Regions from separate parts of the Kitasatospora sp. NPDC091276 genome, predicted to be linked through region 3. Evidence: riboswitches for the same ligand, from Rfam matches in the RefSeq annotation. Region 3 holds a riboswitch; each other region holds the start of a gene.
What was found. Region 3 has a riboswitch for cyclic di-AMP ahead of AB0O19_RS19150 (LysM peptidoglycan-binding domain-containing M23 family metallopeptidase). Riboswitches for the same ligand answer to the same signal wherever they lie in the genome.
Positions count from the first base shown of each region.

Region 1: linked by a shared signal. The riboswitch ahead of AB0O19_RS20755 (M23 family metallopeptidase) and the one ahead of AB0O19_RS19150 (LysM peptidoglycan-binding domain-containing M23 family metallopeptidase) in region 3 are both predicted to bind cyclic di-AMP.
Region 2: linked by a shared signal. The riboswitch ahead of AB0O19_RS09255 (NlpC/P60 family protein) and the one ahead of AB0O19_RS19150 (LysM peptidoglycan-binding domain-containing M23 family metallopeptidase) in region 3 are both predicted to bind cyclic di-AMP.

Region 1 is NZ_JBFBFU010000015.1:170,898-175,904, forward strand. Features, by position in the region: gene AB0O19_RS20740 (PP2C family protein-serine/threonine phosphatase) at 1-70, opposite strand, end outside; gene AB0O19_RS20745 (TetR-like C-terminal domain-containing protein) at 292-861, opposite strand; gene AB0O19_RS20750 (alpha/beta hydrolase) at 937-1,764, opposite strand; cyclic di-AMP (ydaO/yuaA leader) riboswitch at 2,110-2,268, shown strand; gene AB0O19_RS20755 (M23 family metallopeptidase) at 2,281-3,114, shown strand; gene AB0O19_RS20760 (hypothetical protein) at 3,175-4,155, opposite strand; gene AB0O19_RS20765 (GNAT family protein) at 4,198-4,770, shown strand; gene AB0O19_RS20770 (sensor domain-containing protein) at 4,962-5,007, shown strand, end outside.
Region 2 is NZ_JBFBFU010000006.1:8,855-13,861, forward strand. Features, by position in the region: gene AB0O19_RS09245 (NYN domain-containing protein) at 1-946, shown strand, start outside; gene AB0O19_RS09250 (NlpC/P60 family protein) at 1,147-2,181, shown strand; cyclic di-AMP (ydaO/yuaA leader) riboswitch at 2,520-2,669, shown strand; gene AB0O19_RS09255 (NlpC/P60 family protein) at 2,680-3,825, shown strand; gene AB0O19_RS09260 (NlpC/P60 family protein) at 4,053-5,007, shown strand, end outside.
Region 3 is NZ_JBFBFU010000014.1:35,500-40,506, forward strand. Features, by position in the region: gene purB (adenylosuccinate lyase) at 1-334, shown strand, start outside; gene AB0O19_RS19145 (MFS transporter) at 342-1,874, opposite strand; cyclic di-AMP (ydaO/yuaA leader) riboswitch at 2,187-2,369, shown strand; gene AB0O19_RS19150 (LysM peptidoglycan-binding domain-containing M23 family metallopeptidase) at 2,372-3,331, shown strand; gene AB0O19_RS19155 (DUF2470 domain-containing protein) at 3,611-4,330, opposite strand; gene AB0O19_RS19160 (MFS transporter) at 4,510-5,007, shown strand, end outside.

The DNA.
Region 1 (5,007 bases), on a different contig from region 3:
GCGCGGCCCGGGCGTTCCCGTCCAGCAGCCGCAGGTACCACCGCCGCGCCCTCGCTATCGGTGCGGGCACGTGGACCTCCGCCAAGGGGTCGGCGGTCCCCTGTCATGACCACCAGTCAGCCCGGCCACACTAACCCGTCCGCCCCCACCACCCCCAGGCCCGCTGCCTGCCCGCCGCACGGGAAGTCGGCGGGTCCGACTTCCCGCGCACGCCTCACCCGGTGCGCCGGCCGTTCCGTCGTCGGGGGAGACCGGGCGGGTCGTGCCGCGGCCGGTGCGGTGGCCGGCGTCTCAGGGGGTGGGCCAGGTGCGGAGCCCGGTGGTGAGGAGGGTGATGAGGCGGCTCTGGGTGGTGGCCAGGTCTTCGGCGAGCTGGAAGCCGCCGCCGATGGAGAGGGAGGCGAAGCCGTGGGCGACGGAGCGGACGGTACGGGCGGCGTGGATCGCCTCCGCGCCGTCGAGGCCGTACTCCCGCAGGACGGCGATGATCACCCCGACGAGCCGGCCGGCCGCGCGGGTGAGGTCGTCGTCCGGCTGCGGGGCCTGCGGGAGGGCGTTGTAGCGGTGCGGGTACTCGGTGGCGTACGCGTGGTAGGCGCGCAGGACGGTGTCGACGGCGTCGTCGCCGCTGCGGCCGACGGCGGCCTCGGCGAGCCGGTCGGCGAGTTCCTCGGTGACCCGGACGGCGATGAGCCGCCGCAGTTCGGCGAGGCCGCCGCTGACGTGCTTGTACAGCGACGGGGTGGCGACCCCGGCCCGGGCGGCGACGGCGGCCAGGGTGAGGGCGTCGGCGCCCTGCTCGTCGATGAGGGCGATGGCGTGGTCGACGACCTGCTCGGGGGTGAGTCCTACTCGGGGCATGGTGTGGGCTCTCCGTCGGTGGAAGGCGTACGTGGCGGGGCGTGGCGTGGCGTGGCTGACGTGGGCGGGCGGGGCTCAGGCGAGGTCGGCGAGGAAGGGCAGCAGGGCGCCGGCGGTGGCCTGCGGGTTGTCGGCCATCGGGTAGTGCCCGGATCCGTCGATCATGACCTTCCGCGCGTTGAGCGCGGCGGCCTGCCGGTCGGCGACGGCTTCCGGCTCGGGGAAGTCGGGGTCCTTGCTGCCCATGATGACGAGCGAGGGGCAGCGCACGGCCGCGGTCCAGCCGACGGGCGCGGAGTCCCCGCTGACGTGTCCGCGGGTGGCGGTCTTGCGGCCGGGGGTGCGCATGGCGGCGACGAGTCCGGCCACGTACGGGTCGAAGTCGGCGGGCTTGGCGCCCGGGTAGGCCAGCTTGCGCTGGTAGAGGCCCCAGAAGGCGGGCGAGTGGACGGTCAGGAAGCCCATGACGCGGAGGGCGCCGCGCATGAGGGCGCCGGGCGGGGGGTTCTCGACGAAGGCGTCGATCAGGGCGATGCCGGCGACCCGCTCGGGGGCGTCGCCGGCGGCCTTGACGACCGTCGCGCCGGTGTAGGAGTTGCCGACCAGGACGGCGCGGTCGATGCCGAGGTGGTCGAGCAGGGCGAGGACGTCGGTGGCGATGGCGGCGGGGGAGTAGTCGTCCCAGATGATCGAGGATTCCCCGAAGCCGCGCAGGTCCATGGTGACGACCCGGCGGCCGGCGGCGGCCAGCAGCGGGCGGAGGTGCCGGTAGGCGGCGCGGGTGTCGAGCATTCCGGGGAGCAGCACGACGGGGGCGCCGTCGCCCTGTCGGGTGTCGTCGTAGGCGAGGCGGCCGCCGGTGACGTCGAGGTACTGGGTGGTGGGGGCGCTGGTGGCGTTCACGGTGGGCCTCCGGAGGGTTGCCGGTGCGGGGCTTCGGCGCTGCCGCCGATAGCCTTAAAGCTAAGGCTAATAGCCTTAGCCGTCAAGCCCTCGCGCCCTGCGGAGCGGGGGAGGTCGGCGGGGAGTGCGCGGATGAAGGGTCGTTCGTTGACGTTCGATCACGTGAGGTGGCGTCAACGGCGCTCAAGGGGGTGCAGGGGTGCCCAAGGGGAACAAAACGCCCGTCGTGCCCCGGAGTGCCCCGCCCGTCTCCGGTCGTCCCGGGCGAACGGCTTGGAATCAGGGCCTCCTAGGATTAACGTTTGATAACGCAGCGCGGTCGTCAACGCCGTACCCAGACGGCACCGTGCGCCGTCGCCTAATCCCGCCGACCGGCCTCCGGGCAGGTCAGGGAGCCGGGGAACCACGTTCCTTGGGGTGAATCGGCGGGGCTCCGGCCCGGCCGTAGGAGACCTTCCTGCTCCGAACCCGTCAGCTAACCCGGTAGGCGCGAAGGAAGGAAAGGAGCGCGCCTCCGTGGCGTCGACGCACACTCCGGCACACCCGGCCGGCCTTGCAGCAGGTACCCGGCTCCTCGACCACCCCGGCCCGGACGGCTCCGAGTACGCGGGCCCGGAGGCCGAGACCAACCGGCACCGGATGCCGCGTCAGGTCCGTGGGGCCTCCCCGCTGCTCGGCGTCACCGCCGTCGCCGCCACCCTGGGCGCCACCGGCTTCGCCTCCGCCACCCCGGCCGCCGCCCCCGCCATCGAGACCCCGGACGAGACCCCGGTCGCCCTCTCCGCCGACCCCGGCCTCGCGCTCGCCGCCCGCATCCAGCTGCAGGCCGACAGCCAGCGCACCGCCGCCGAGGAGGACGCCCGCGTCCAGGCCGCGAAGGAGGCGGAGGCCAAGGCCGCCGCCAAGGAGGCCGAGGCCAAGCGGGCCGCCGAGGAGGCCGAGCGGGCCAAGGCCGCCGCCCTCACCCTGCCGGTGCGCGACTACCACCTCACCGCCCACTACGGCCAGAGCGCCCGCTACTGGGCCCACCTGCACACCGGCCTGGACTTCGCCGCCGACACCGGCACCCCCGTCTACGCGGTCGGCCAGGGCACCATCACCTCGGCCGGCTGGTCCGGCTCGTACGGCTACCGGATCGTCGAGACCCTGCCCGACGGCACCGAGATCTGGTACTGCCACCTCTCCTCGATCATCAAGGGCTCCGGCAAGGTCGGCTCCGGCCAGCAGATCGGCAAGGTCGGCGCCACCGGCAACGTCACCGGCGCGCACCTGCACGTGGAGGTCCGCCCCGGTGGCGGCGCCCCCGTCGACCCGGAGACCTGGTTCCAGCAGCGCGGCCTCAACCCCTGACGCACCCGCGAAGCCCCGGCCGCCGGAACCAGAAGGCACCGCGGCCGGGGCTTCGCCGCGTCACTCCTGCGCCGGGTCCGCCGACTCCGCCGGGTGCGCCGGCTCCGCCGGGTGCGCGTCGAACTCCTCCTGCGCCGGGCCCGCCAGCCCCTCCAGGCGGGCGTCGAACTCCTCCTGCGCCAGCCCGGCCAGGTACGCGTCGATCTCCTCCTGCCCCGGCTCCGGCGCGAGGTCCGGGAACTCCTCCACCAGCAGTCGCGGCAGCCCGGGCACCGTCCACTCCCCGTACAGGTCGAGCGCGGCCTCCACCGCCGCCTCCTCGAACGCCCCGAAGTCCCCGGCCAGTTCGTCCGGCATCGGCCGGCCCAGCGCGGTCAGCTCGGCCAGGTTGCGGTAGCTGCGCCGCATCAGGCCCTGCTCCAGCAGCCGGCGCGCGCCGTCGGTGGCCATGCCGACCGAGATCACCCGGGTCGGGCTCCAGCCCTGCTCGTCCACCTCGTCCAGCCAGCCGGTCTGCGCCAGTGCGGCGAACACGGCCAGCCGCTCCTCCTGCGCCAGCTCCCGGAAGCCGGTCAGCCACTCCCGCACCGCCTCCGGATCCGCGACGTCCGCCCCGTACGCGTGCAGCAGCAGCGCGTACAGCCGGGGCCAGGTCACCAGGTCGGCGCGGCGCAGCAGCCCGGCCGCGACCTCGCCCTGCCACTCGGCCTCGGCGTGCAGCCGCTCCTGGCGCTTGGCGTTGAGCCGCTTGGCGGCCCGCTGGTGGTCGGTCAGCAGCCGGACGGCGGCGCCGTACGCCAGCGGGTCCGCCTCCGGTTCGGGTTGGACGTACAGGTAGAGCCGCTCGTACAGCAGGTGCTCCACCGCGTTCGAGGTCAGTTCGGGCCAGCCGTCGTGCATCCTGCCCTCGCCCAGCTCCAGCAGGGCCAGCACCGCGCGCAGCGGCGCTTCGGCCACCGGGGCGCGGTCCTCTTCCGCCGCCCAGGCGAGCAGGTCGGAGGCCCTGGTACGCGGGGCGAGCCGCAGGTCTTCGTCGTTCATAGCTCGAACGGTAACCGCTGGCCGGGAGTAGGGTCGGCTGCCATGGTCCCCGTACGACTCACCGGCCCCCGGCTGGCCATCCGCGAGTATCACCACACCGTCGGCGACGTGGACGCGCTGTACGGGCTGTTCAGCGACCCGGAGGTCACCCGCTACCTCCCCTTCGAGCCGCGCGACCGTGAAACCTGCGCCGACCAGATCGAGCTCTACCTGGAGGAGGCGATGGCGCCGGAACGGGACACCTACCGGCTGGCCGTCACCCGGCGCGACGACGCCGAGGACCCGGTGGACGCCGTGCCGATCGCCCACGCCTCCCTCACCCTCGGCAAGCACCGCTCCGCCCACCTCGGCTACGTGCTGGGCCGCGACGTCTGGGGCCGCGGCTACGCGGGCGAGATCGCCGGCCTGCTCTGCGAGCTCTCCTTCGAGGCCCTCGGCGTGCACCGGCTGGCGGCCCGGGTCGACGTGGACAACGCCGCCTCGGCCAAGGTGCTCCTCCGGCTCGGGTTCCAGCTGGAGGGGCGGGTCCGGCACGACCTCTACAAGGGCGGCGCCTGGTCCGACTCGTACCTGTACTCGCTGCTCGCCGACGAGTGGAGCGGCGCGACCGGCTGACGGCCCGGCGTGCACGTCCGGCGTGGACGTCCGGCGTGGACGTCCGACGCGGACCTGGGGGCAGGCCTGCCGGGTCAGGCCCGGGGGGTTAACCCCACCCCCGATCCGCCAGGCCTCCGGATCCTCCCCGGCCCGCCGTTCGACCAGACTGATGCCATCAGCAGTCGAGAACGAGGGACCGGGGCCGGGACATGAGCATCAGCCGAAGCGCGCAGGACCGCGAGTGGGACGTCCTCG
Region 2 (5,007 bases), on a different contig from region 3:
GCGGGCCGGCGCCGAGGGCGCGGCCGCCGAGGCCACCCGGCTGGCGGAGAAGTTGCAGGCGGAGCTCGCCGAACTGCGGTCCGCCGCCCGGGCGGACCTGGAGCGGCAGCGCGCGGAGTTCGAGGGCGTCCGCCGGGAGGCCGAGTCGCTGCGGAAGAAGGTGCGCTCGCTGGAGAGCGACACCCGCCGGGCGCAGGCCGAGACCAGGCGGCTGACCGCCGAGCTGGAGGCCGCGAGGGCGCAGGCGGCCGCCGAGCGTGGCGCCGCGGAGTCCGAGGCGCGGCGGCTGCGGCACCGGGTCGGCGAGCTGGAGACGGCGGCCGAGCAGGGCCGCCGGTCGGCCCGCGAGGGCCGCAGCGTCGAGGACATGCGGCTGCGGCTGCTGCTGGACACGGTGCTGCAGTCGGCGCAGGGGCTCCAGCGGGAGCTGGCGCTGCCGGTCTCCCAGATCCGGCCGGGGGACCTGGTGGAGGCGGTGGTGCCGGGTGCGGCCTCGCCGCACGACGTGGCCCGGCGCGGTCTGGCCGACGACGATCCGGCGCTGCTGGACCAGCTGCTGGCGATCCCGCAGGTGCACCTGGTGGTGGACGGCTACAACGTGACCAAAACGGGCTACCCGACGCTGCCGCTGGAGCAGCAGCGGATCCGGCTGCTGGGCGGGCTGGCGATGCTGGCCCAGCGCACGCAGGCGGAGGTCACCTGCGTGTTCGACGGGCAGGACCTGGACGTTCCGGTGATCATGGCGCCACCGCGCGGGGTGCGGGTGCGGTTCAGCCGGACCGGCGAGACCGCGGACGAGCTGATCCGCCGTCTGGTGCGGGCCGAGCCGCAGGGCCGTCCGGTGGTGGTGGTGTCCACCGACCGGGAGGTCGCGGAGGGCGTGCGGAAGGCCGGCGCGCGCCCCGTGGCTTCCGTTCTGCTGCTGAACCGGCTGGCGCGGCCCTGACGGCTGCCGCGGCGGGATGACGCCTGGTCAGCGCCCGGTTTGCGGTGGTGTGCACATCCAGTGGAGCCTGCGGGGGAAGTGGAGTTCACGCCTTCGGGGGAGTGGCAAAACCCGTGGATCTTCCCTAGGGTGTGGCGTCAAACCTATTTTCCGGATTCTCACCTGATCGGGTGAGGCCGATGGAAGAAGGAGCAATTCCCTTGGCCTCCCACCGCCGTCCCAAGCAGCCGAGCCGCGCCCGGGTCTCCGTGCTCACCGCTGCCGCGGCGACCGCGGTCGCCCTCTCCGCGCAGGTCGCCGCGCACGCCGCGCCCCAGCCGAGCAAGAGCGACGTCAAGGCGCAGATCGACCAGCTCCAGCAGGACCAGGAGCAGGCGGCGGAGAAGTACAACGGCGCCAAGGAGCGGGCCGACCAGCTCCGCAAGCAGTCCGACCAGCTGCAGGACAAGGTGGCCCGCAGCCAGGACGAGATGACTCAGCTGCAGACCGGCCTGGCCGGCGTGGCGGGCGAGCAGTACCGCACCGGCGGCATCGACCCGTCCGTCCAGCTGATGCTCTCCTCGGACCCGTCGGGCTACCTGGAGAAGGCGTCCAGCGCCCAGCAGGCCAGCGCCAGCGAGTCCGAGGCGCTCAAGGGCCTGCTGGACCAGCAGCGTCGGCTGGACCAGGAGAAGTCCGAGGCCGCCGCCGTCCTGGCCTCGCTCGACTCCACCACCAAGGACCTGAACCAGGCCAAGACGGACGTCAACCAGAAGCTGAAGGCCGCGCAGGACCTGCTGAACTCGCTCAGCGCCTCCGACCGCGCCGCGCTGCGGGCCCAGCAGCAGCAGGACGACCGCGCCTCGCGCGGCAGCGACCGTGCCGACCTCGGCAGCCTTCCGCAGGCCGGCGGCTACGCGGGCGTGGCCGTGGCCAAGGCGATGAGCAAGCAGGGCTCGCCGTACGTGTGGGGCGCCACCGGCTCGACCACCTTCGACTGCTCGGGCCTGATGGTCTGGGCGTACGGCCAGGCCGGCGTCTCGCTGCCGCGCACCTCGCAGGAGCAGGGCAACGTCGGCACCAAGGTCTCGCTGGACCAGGCCCAGCCGGGCGACCTGGTCATCTACGGCGCCGACCGGCACCACGTCGGGATGTACATCGGCAACGGCATGGTGGTGCACGCGCCGCACACCGGCGACGTGGTGAAGGTGATGAAGGTCGACGCGATGCCGATCAACACGATCCGCCGGGTCTGACGGCCCGACACGCCCGGAGGGCCCCGTCCGGGCCTGTGATCCACGCCACCCTCCGACCGGGGGTGGCGTTCGGGTTTTGTCCGCAGCGCGAGTCCCCGGTGAAGAGTGATCAGCTTTGCGTACGGCGGTGATCACTATGTGTCATATTCACAAAAGAACTTTGGTCTTCTTCCGTCTTTTTTCTGACAAGGATTTGAACGGATCACGGTTCAGTTACTAGGGTCGTGCCCCGAACCACCGCACTCCCGATCGCCCAGCCAGGGTGACGGCGGTGGTTTCCGTCGAGTTCGTGACGCAGCGGGGCGGGCCCAGTGCCTGCCCGACGGGGAGCCCAGCAGTCGGGGGTGCTGTCGAACGGAGCCGGGGAACCACGTTCCTCCGGGGTGAATCGGCGCCAGGTCGGCCGGTGGAACGGCCGTGAGGCGTCGTAGGGCACGCTTCCGGCCCGAACCCGTCAGCTCACCCGGTAGACGGCGTAGGAAGAAGGAGTCCGCCTTCGTGGCGTCCCATCGTCGTCCCAAGCCCGCCAGTCGCACCCGGGTCTCGATCCTGACCGGCTTCGCCGCGGCGGCCGTCGCGCTGTCCGCGCAGTCCGGCGCCCACGCCGACCCGCAGCCGACCAAGGACCAGGTCAAGGAGCAGGTCGACCAGCTCAACGAGCAGGCCGAGGTCGCGACCGAGAAGCTCAACGCCGCCCAGGAGAAGCAGCAGCAGCTGCAGAAGCAGGTCACCGACCTGCAGGACCAGGTGGCGCGGCAGCAGGGACAGGTGACCGACCTCCAGGGCGGCCTGGCCGAGATCGCCGGCGAGCAGTACCGCAACGGCGGCATATCCCAGACCGTCCAGCTGATGTTCTCCGCCAGCCCGGACACCTTCCTGAGCCAGGCCGACACGCTGAACCAGGCCGGCGGCACCCAGAAGGGCCAGCTCAAGCAGCTCCAGGACGAGCAGCGCAAGCTCGACCAGGTGCGCTCCGAGGCCCAGGGCAAGCTCGCCGAGATGGAGACCACCACCCAGCAGCTGAAGAGCGCCAAGGACGAGGTCCAGGGCAAGCTCAAGGCCGCGCAGGACCTCTTCAACACCCTGTCCGAGCAGGAGCGCCAGGCGATCCGCGCGGCCGAGGAGAAGGCCGCCGCCGAGGCCAAGGCGAAGGCCGACGCCGCGGCGAAGGCCGCCCAGCAGCAGGCGGCGGCCCAGCAGGCCGCCGACCGCTCCTCCCGCGACAACAGCCGCACCGACCTGAGCGCGTCGCAGGCCCCCGCCGCGCCGGTCACCAAGCCGAGCGCCGGCAGCTCGCGCGGCGCCGCGGCGCTGTCCATCGCCGCCTCCAAGATCGGCAGCCCGTACGTCTACGGCGCCTCCGGCCCCGGCTCCTTCGACTGCTCGGGCCTGATGGTCTGGGCGTTCAACCAGGTCGACGTCTCGCTGCCGCGCACCTCGCAGGAGCAGGCCCACGCCGGTACCCGGATCGGCACCGACCTCTCCCAGGCCCAGCCCGGCGACCTGCTGATCTTCTACGGGGACGCCCACCACGTCGGCATCTACGCGGGCAACGGCCAGGTGCTGCACGCGCCCAAGCCGGGCGCGTCGGTCCGCTACGAGGCCGTCGGCAACATGCCGCTGACCTCCATCGTGCGGGTCTGATCCCCGCTCAGGCCCTCCCGGGCCCGGCCTTCCACCGCGGAAGGCCGGGCCTGCGGCTTTTCCGGCGCCTCGGACTGATGTCCGATTGCGGGTCAAATATTCGGGTTGGCGGGGGTTTGGACTCGGTTGCCCGGACTCGCTAACGTCTGCCACCGGACTCCGCTTCCAGGGCCGCCCGCGTTGGGGCGGCGGCGGGGCCCCACCGCCGGATCGGAGCCGCTGCCGCCATGCCCGTGCACCGTCGTTCCCAACTGCTCGCCCGTGCGCTGGTGCTGACCGCAGCCGCCGCCACCGCCCTGGGTGTGACGACGGGCGGCAGTGCCCAGGCCGCCCCCGCCACGCCGGACACGCCCACCCGCAAGGACGTCAAGGCGCAGGTGGAGCAGCTCTACGGCGAGGCCGAGCAGGCGTCGGAGAAGTACAACGCCGCCCAGGAGGCGCAGCAGCGGCTCCAGGGCGAGACGACCGTCCTCCAGGGCGAGATCGCCGTCGCCCAGGACCAGCTCAACCAACTGCGCGGCGACCTCGCCACCGTGGCCGGCGCCGAGTACCGCGGCGGCGGCATGGCCCAGACCGTCCAGCTGATGCTCTCCACCGACCCGGAGGGCTACCTGTCCCGGGCCCGCACCCTCGACCAGGCCGCCGAGCGGCAGCAGGAGACCCTGCACGAACTGGCCACCCGCCAGCGCCGGCTCGACCAGCGCCGCACCGAGACCGCCGGCAAGCTCGCCGAACTCGACCAGGTCCGTCGCTCGCTCGCCGACAGCAAGCAGCAGATCCAGCAGCGGCTCACCCAGGCCCAGCGGCTGCTCAACAGCCTGGGCGTCGTCGAGCGGGCCCGGATGGCCGCCCAGGACGCCCGGGAGGCCGAGCAGCGCGCCACCCGGGGCACCGACCGGCTGGACCTCGGCACGGCCCCGCCCGCCTCCGAGCGCGGGGCGGCCGCGCTGGCGGCCGCGGTGCGGATGATCGGCTCGCCCTACCTCTACGGATCCACCGGGCCCCGCGCCTTCGACTGCTCCGGTCTGATGTACTACAGCTGGCGGCAGGCCGGAGTGACCCTGCCGCGCACCTCGCAGGCCCAGGCGTACGCCGGGCAGCGGGTCAGCCTCTCCGAAGCGCGGCCGGGAGACCTGGTGATCTTCTACCGGGACATGCACCACGTCGGGATGTACGCCGGCG
Region 3 (5,007 bases):
CCGCTACCTGCCGTTCCTCGCCACCACCAAGGTGCTGATGGGCGCGGTGCGCGCGGGCGTCGGCCGGGAGACCGGGCACGAGGTCATCAAGGAGCACGCCGTCGCCTCCGCGCTGGCGATGCGTGCGGGCGCCCGCGAGAACGAGCTGCTGGACCGGCTGGCCGCCGACGAGCGGATCCCGCTGGACCGGGCCGGGCTGGACGCGCTGCTGGCCGACCGGCTCTCCTTCACCGGTGCGGCCGGTGCTCAGGTCGCCGAGGTGGTCCGCCAGGTGGATGCCGTCGCCGCCGCCTACCCGGAGGCCGCCAAGTACGCGCCCGGTGACATCCTCTGACGATTCGTCAGCCAGCTGAGGGCCCTGCCGCCGATCCGGTGGCGGGGCCCTCGTCCGTGTGGACGTGGCCCGGGTCGAGCGGCGGGGTGGTGCCGCAGGCCCACTCGCAGTCCGGCTCGGCCACCGGGCGGTCCACCGGCGCGAGCACGTTGCCGCGGACGGTGGCGAAGGCCGTCAGCCCGCCGGTGACCAGCAGCCCGGCGCAGATCAGCATCGCGGTGCGGAAGGCGGAGTCCACCGCGGACGGCACCCGGTAGGCGTCGCCGCTCAGCCCGGCGAGCGAGGGCAGCGCGGCGACCGCGAGCAGCCCGGCCGCGCGGGCGGCGGCGTTGTTGACGCCGCTGGCGATGCCCGCGTGCCGGACCTCGACGGCGGCCAGCACCGTCGCCGTCAGCGGCGCGACCAGCAGGGTCATCCCGCAGCCCAGCACCGTGACGGCGGGCAGCACGTCCGCCCAGTAGGAGGAGCCGGGGCCGGTGCGCAGCATCAGCAGCACCCCGGCGGCGCACAGCAGCGGACCGACGGTGAGCGGGATCCGGGGGCCGATCCGCTTGCCCAGCCGCCCGGCGCGTGCCGACAGGGTCAGCATCAGCACGGTGATCGGGACCAGGGCGAGGCCGGAGACCAGCGGGGAGAAGCCGGAGACGATCTGCAACTGCACCACCAGCAGGAAGAACACCCCGCTGAACGCCGCGTAGACGCAGAGGGTGACCAGGTTGACGGCGGTGAACAGCCGGGAGGAGAAGAGGCCGAGCGGCAGCATCGGCTCGGCGGCGCGGCGCTCGACCGCGATGAAGGCCGCGCCGAGCAGCAGGCCGATCGCGCCGGTGAGCCAGACCGCGGGGGACAGGCCCTCCCCGGCGGCGGTCAGCGCGTAGGTGATCGCGCCGAGGGCGAGCGCGGCGAGCAGCGCGCCGGGGACGTCGAAGCGGCCGACGGCGCTCTCGTTCCGGCTCTCGGGGACGAACCGGGAGGTGACCGCGACCACGGCGGCCGCGAGCGGAAGGTTCAGCAGGAAGATCCACCGCCAGCCGGGGCCGTCCACCAGCCAGCCGCCGAGGAAGGGGCCGACCGCGGCCGACACCCCGCCGAGGCCCGACCACAGGCCGACCGCCGCCGAGCGGTCGTCCGGGTGGAAGACGGCTTGCAGCATGGCGAGCGAACCGGGGGTGAGCAGCGCCCCGCCGATGCCCTGGACGGCGCGGGCGGCGATCAGCACGTGGATGGTGGGGGCGGCGGCGCAGGCCGCGGAGGCGGCGGCGAACCAGAGCACGCCGATCAGGAAGACCCGGCGCCGGCCGTACCGGTCGCCGAGCGCGCCGCCGAGCAGGATCAGTCCGGCCAGGGTGAGCAGGTAGGCGTTGAGCGTCCACTGCAGGGACGCGAGGGAGGCGCCGAGATCGGTGCCGATGCGGGGCAGCGCGACGTTCACCACGGTGCCGTCGAGCATCGCCATGCTGGAGCCGAGCACCGTCGCGAGGAGGACCCAGCGTCCCCGCGAGGTGCCCAGGCGCAGTGTTCCTGCTTCGGAGGTGGCCACGGGCCGATCCTGCGCCCGTGGGGCGTACGTGACAAGGGTCACCGGGTGGCGTGTCGGTGGGTGCGCGGTGCGTGAGCGGGCGGGTGCGCAGCGGTGGCGGAATCGGCGCAGCGTCGTGGATCAGTGGCGCCGGGTGAATGGATTGTGCACGTACGGTGCGGCCGATCATTCGGAGGGTCACCGCAGCTCGGGGGGTTGTCGGCGGTTCAAGTGATCGACATTGCTTCACCCGAACGGATGGGTTTTAGTTCAGCGACCGCCCGGCCAGTCCGGACGGATCCACCGGGTGGAACGCCGAATCCTGCCGCTGCCCGGTGGCTCGCACCGAACTCTGTACGGCAGGAGCGGGGGACCCACAGGTAAGTCGCCGGACCGGAAACGGCACGCTTTCGCGTACCCGGATCCAGGGCCGGCTAGGGGTGAAGCCGCATGTGCGGCCGGGCAACTCCAGCCCGAACCCGACAGCTCACCTCGCAGGCGTCGGAGAGGAAAATTCCATGCCTGCACAGGCTCGTCGTATCGCCCTGCCCCGCGCCGCCCGCATCGGGATCGCCACCGCCGTCACCGGTGTCTCCTTCGCCCTGCCGCTCGTCACCGCGATGAGCGCCCAGGCCCACCCCGCGCCGGCCGCCGCGGTCACCGCCGCCCCGGCCGCCGCTCCCGCCGACCAGGCCCAGGCCTCGTCGCAGGAGAGCTACCGCGTCGTCAGCGGTGACACCCTGTCCCGGATCGCCGACGCCCAGCACGTCGACGGCGGCTGGCAGGCGCTGTACGACCACAACCGCGAGGTCGTCGGCGGCAACCCGGACCTGATCTTCCCCGGTCAGCGGCTCGTGATCGCCGGCCAGGCCGCCCCGGCCAAGCCCGCTGCCCCGGCGAAGCCCGCCCAGCCGTCCGCCCAGGACGCCGCGCCGGCCACCACCGCCGCCAAGCCGCAGGCCCAGCTGGAGGTCCGGACCGAGGCGGCCAAGCCGTCCGCCCAGCTCCAGACCCAGCTGCAGACCGCCGCGCCGTCCGCCACGGTCAGCACCGTCCCGGTCGCCGCCGCCTCCGCCTTCGTCGCCCCGCTGGCCAGCCCGAAGCTGGGCACCGCCTACGGCGTGGCCGGCTCGATGTGGGCCTCCGGCCACCACACCGGCCAGGACTTCGTCGCCTCCACCGGCACCCCGCTGCGCGCCGTCGGCAACGGCGTCGTGGTGAAGGCCGGCAACGGCGGCGCCTACGGCAACGAGGTCGAGATCAAGCTCGCCGACGGCCACTACGCCGAGTACGCGCACCTCTCCTCGATCGGTGTGAAGATCGGTCAGGCCGTCAAGGCCGGACAGCAGATCGGCCTCTCCGGCGCGACCGGCAACGTGACCGGCCCGCACCTGCACTTCGAGATCCGCAACGGCTCGGAGTACGGCTCGGACATCAACCCGGTCGCCTACCTGCGGGCCCACGGCGTCGCGCTCTGACCCGTACCGGATGTACCGGATGTACCGGATCTGCCGGATGTGCCGGATGAGGAACCACCGCTGCTACGGGGCGAATCGACCGCCCGGGATGGTCATGTCGGGTGACCGCTCGACCGGGTGATCGCCGCAGCAGTGGACATGGGCGCGGGACACGCCCAGGCCGGCCCGGCTCGCGAGACTTCTCTCGCGAGCCGGGCCGGCCGCTGTCGTTTCCGGGCCTTGGTGGGTGCCCCCAAGGCGAATTGACGATGTGTCAGATATGTGGGCTGGTGGGCCGGTTCAGAGCCGGTGGGCGGGCAGCCCGTGCTGGGCGGCGGTCAGCAGCTCGTGCATCCGCTGCCCGAAGTCCTCGGTGTCGGCGGCCGGTTCGGGGAAGACCAGGCGGACGTCGCGGTGGCCGTGCGGGTGGTCCAGGCGCAGGACCAGGCCGTGGCGGTCCAGGGCGAGCGGGCGGACCTCCGGGTGCTGGGCGAGCAGGTCCGGGTCGAGCAGCCGGGTGAGGACGGCGAGGGCGTCGGCGTGGTCGTCGGCGAGGTGGGTGAGCATGGCGGCCTCGTAGCGGGCCAGCGGGTCGGGCGCGGCGAGGGCGAGGTCGCCGGCGGTGAGCGCGCCGGTGCCGTACGGGGTGGCGAGGACGGCGTGGGCGACGTCCACGCGCAGGTGGACGCTGAGGCCGTCGTCGGCGAGGTGGGCCAGGTGTAGTCGGCCGGCCAGGGTGAGGCGGGCGCGGATCCGGTCGCGGACGGCGACGGGGGAGATGTCGGTGACGTCCAGGACGACGGCGAGTCCGTCGGTGGCGCGGGCGGCGGCGGTGGCGAGCGGGTCGCCCAGCGGGGCGCGCAGGCGCAGCCGGGAGCCGTGGACGGAGACCGGGGTGTCGAGGTCGTGGTGTTCGCCGCAGGCGCGGACGGTGAGCGAGGAGGTCGCGCTGAGCAGGCTCTGGACGCGCTCGGCGGTGGTGGGTTCGGGCACCTCGGCGTCGCCGGCGGGCAGGCTCATGACGGACCTCCAGTTAGTTAGGTGAGCCTAACCTAATCTCCGCTCGGGGGTGTGGCAAGTGGCGTGGCCGGGATCGCTGTCGTCAGGGATAGATGGCGCTTGCAAGTACCTGCGGGTGTCTCGTATTGTCGACGCTGGTAGTTGCATGCGCAACGGTTCTCTCTGGAAAGCGGTCCCTCATGCCCCTCGCGCTCCTGGCGCTGGCGATCAGCGCCTTCGGTATCGGCACCACCGAGTTCGTGATCATGGGCCTGCTGCCCGAGGTCGCCGGCGACTTCTCGGTCTCCATCCCCACTGCCGGTCTGCTGATCTCCGGCTACGCGCTCGGCGTCGTGGTCGGCGGCCCGCTGCTCACCATCCTCGGCACCCGGGCCCCCCGCAAGGGCATGCTGCTGACGCTGATGGGCCTGTTCGTGGTGGGCAACCTGATCGCGGCCGTCGCCCCCGCCTTCGGGCTGCTGATGATCGGGCGGATCGTCAGCGCCTTCGCGCACGGCGCGTTCTTCGGCATCGGCTCGGTCGTCGCCGCCGACCTGGTCGCCCCGCACAAGCGGGCCGGCGCCATCGCCCTGATGTTCACCGGCCTCACCGCCGCCAACGTGCTGGGCGTCCCGATGGGCACCCTGCTCGGCCAGCACTTCGGCTGGCGCTCCACGTTCTACGTCGTCGCCGGGCTC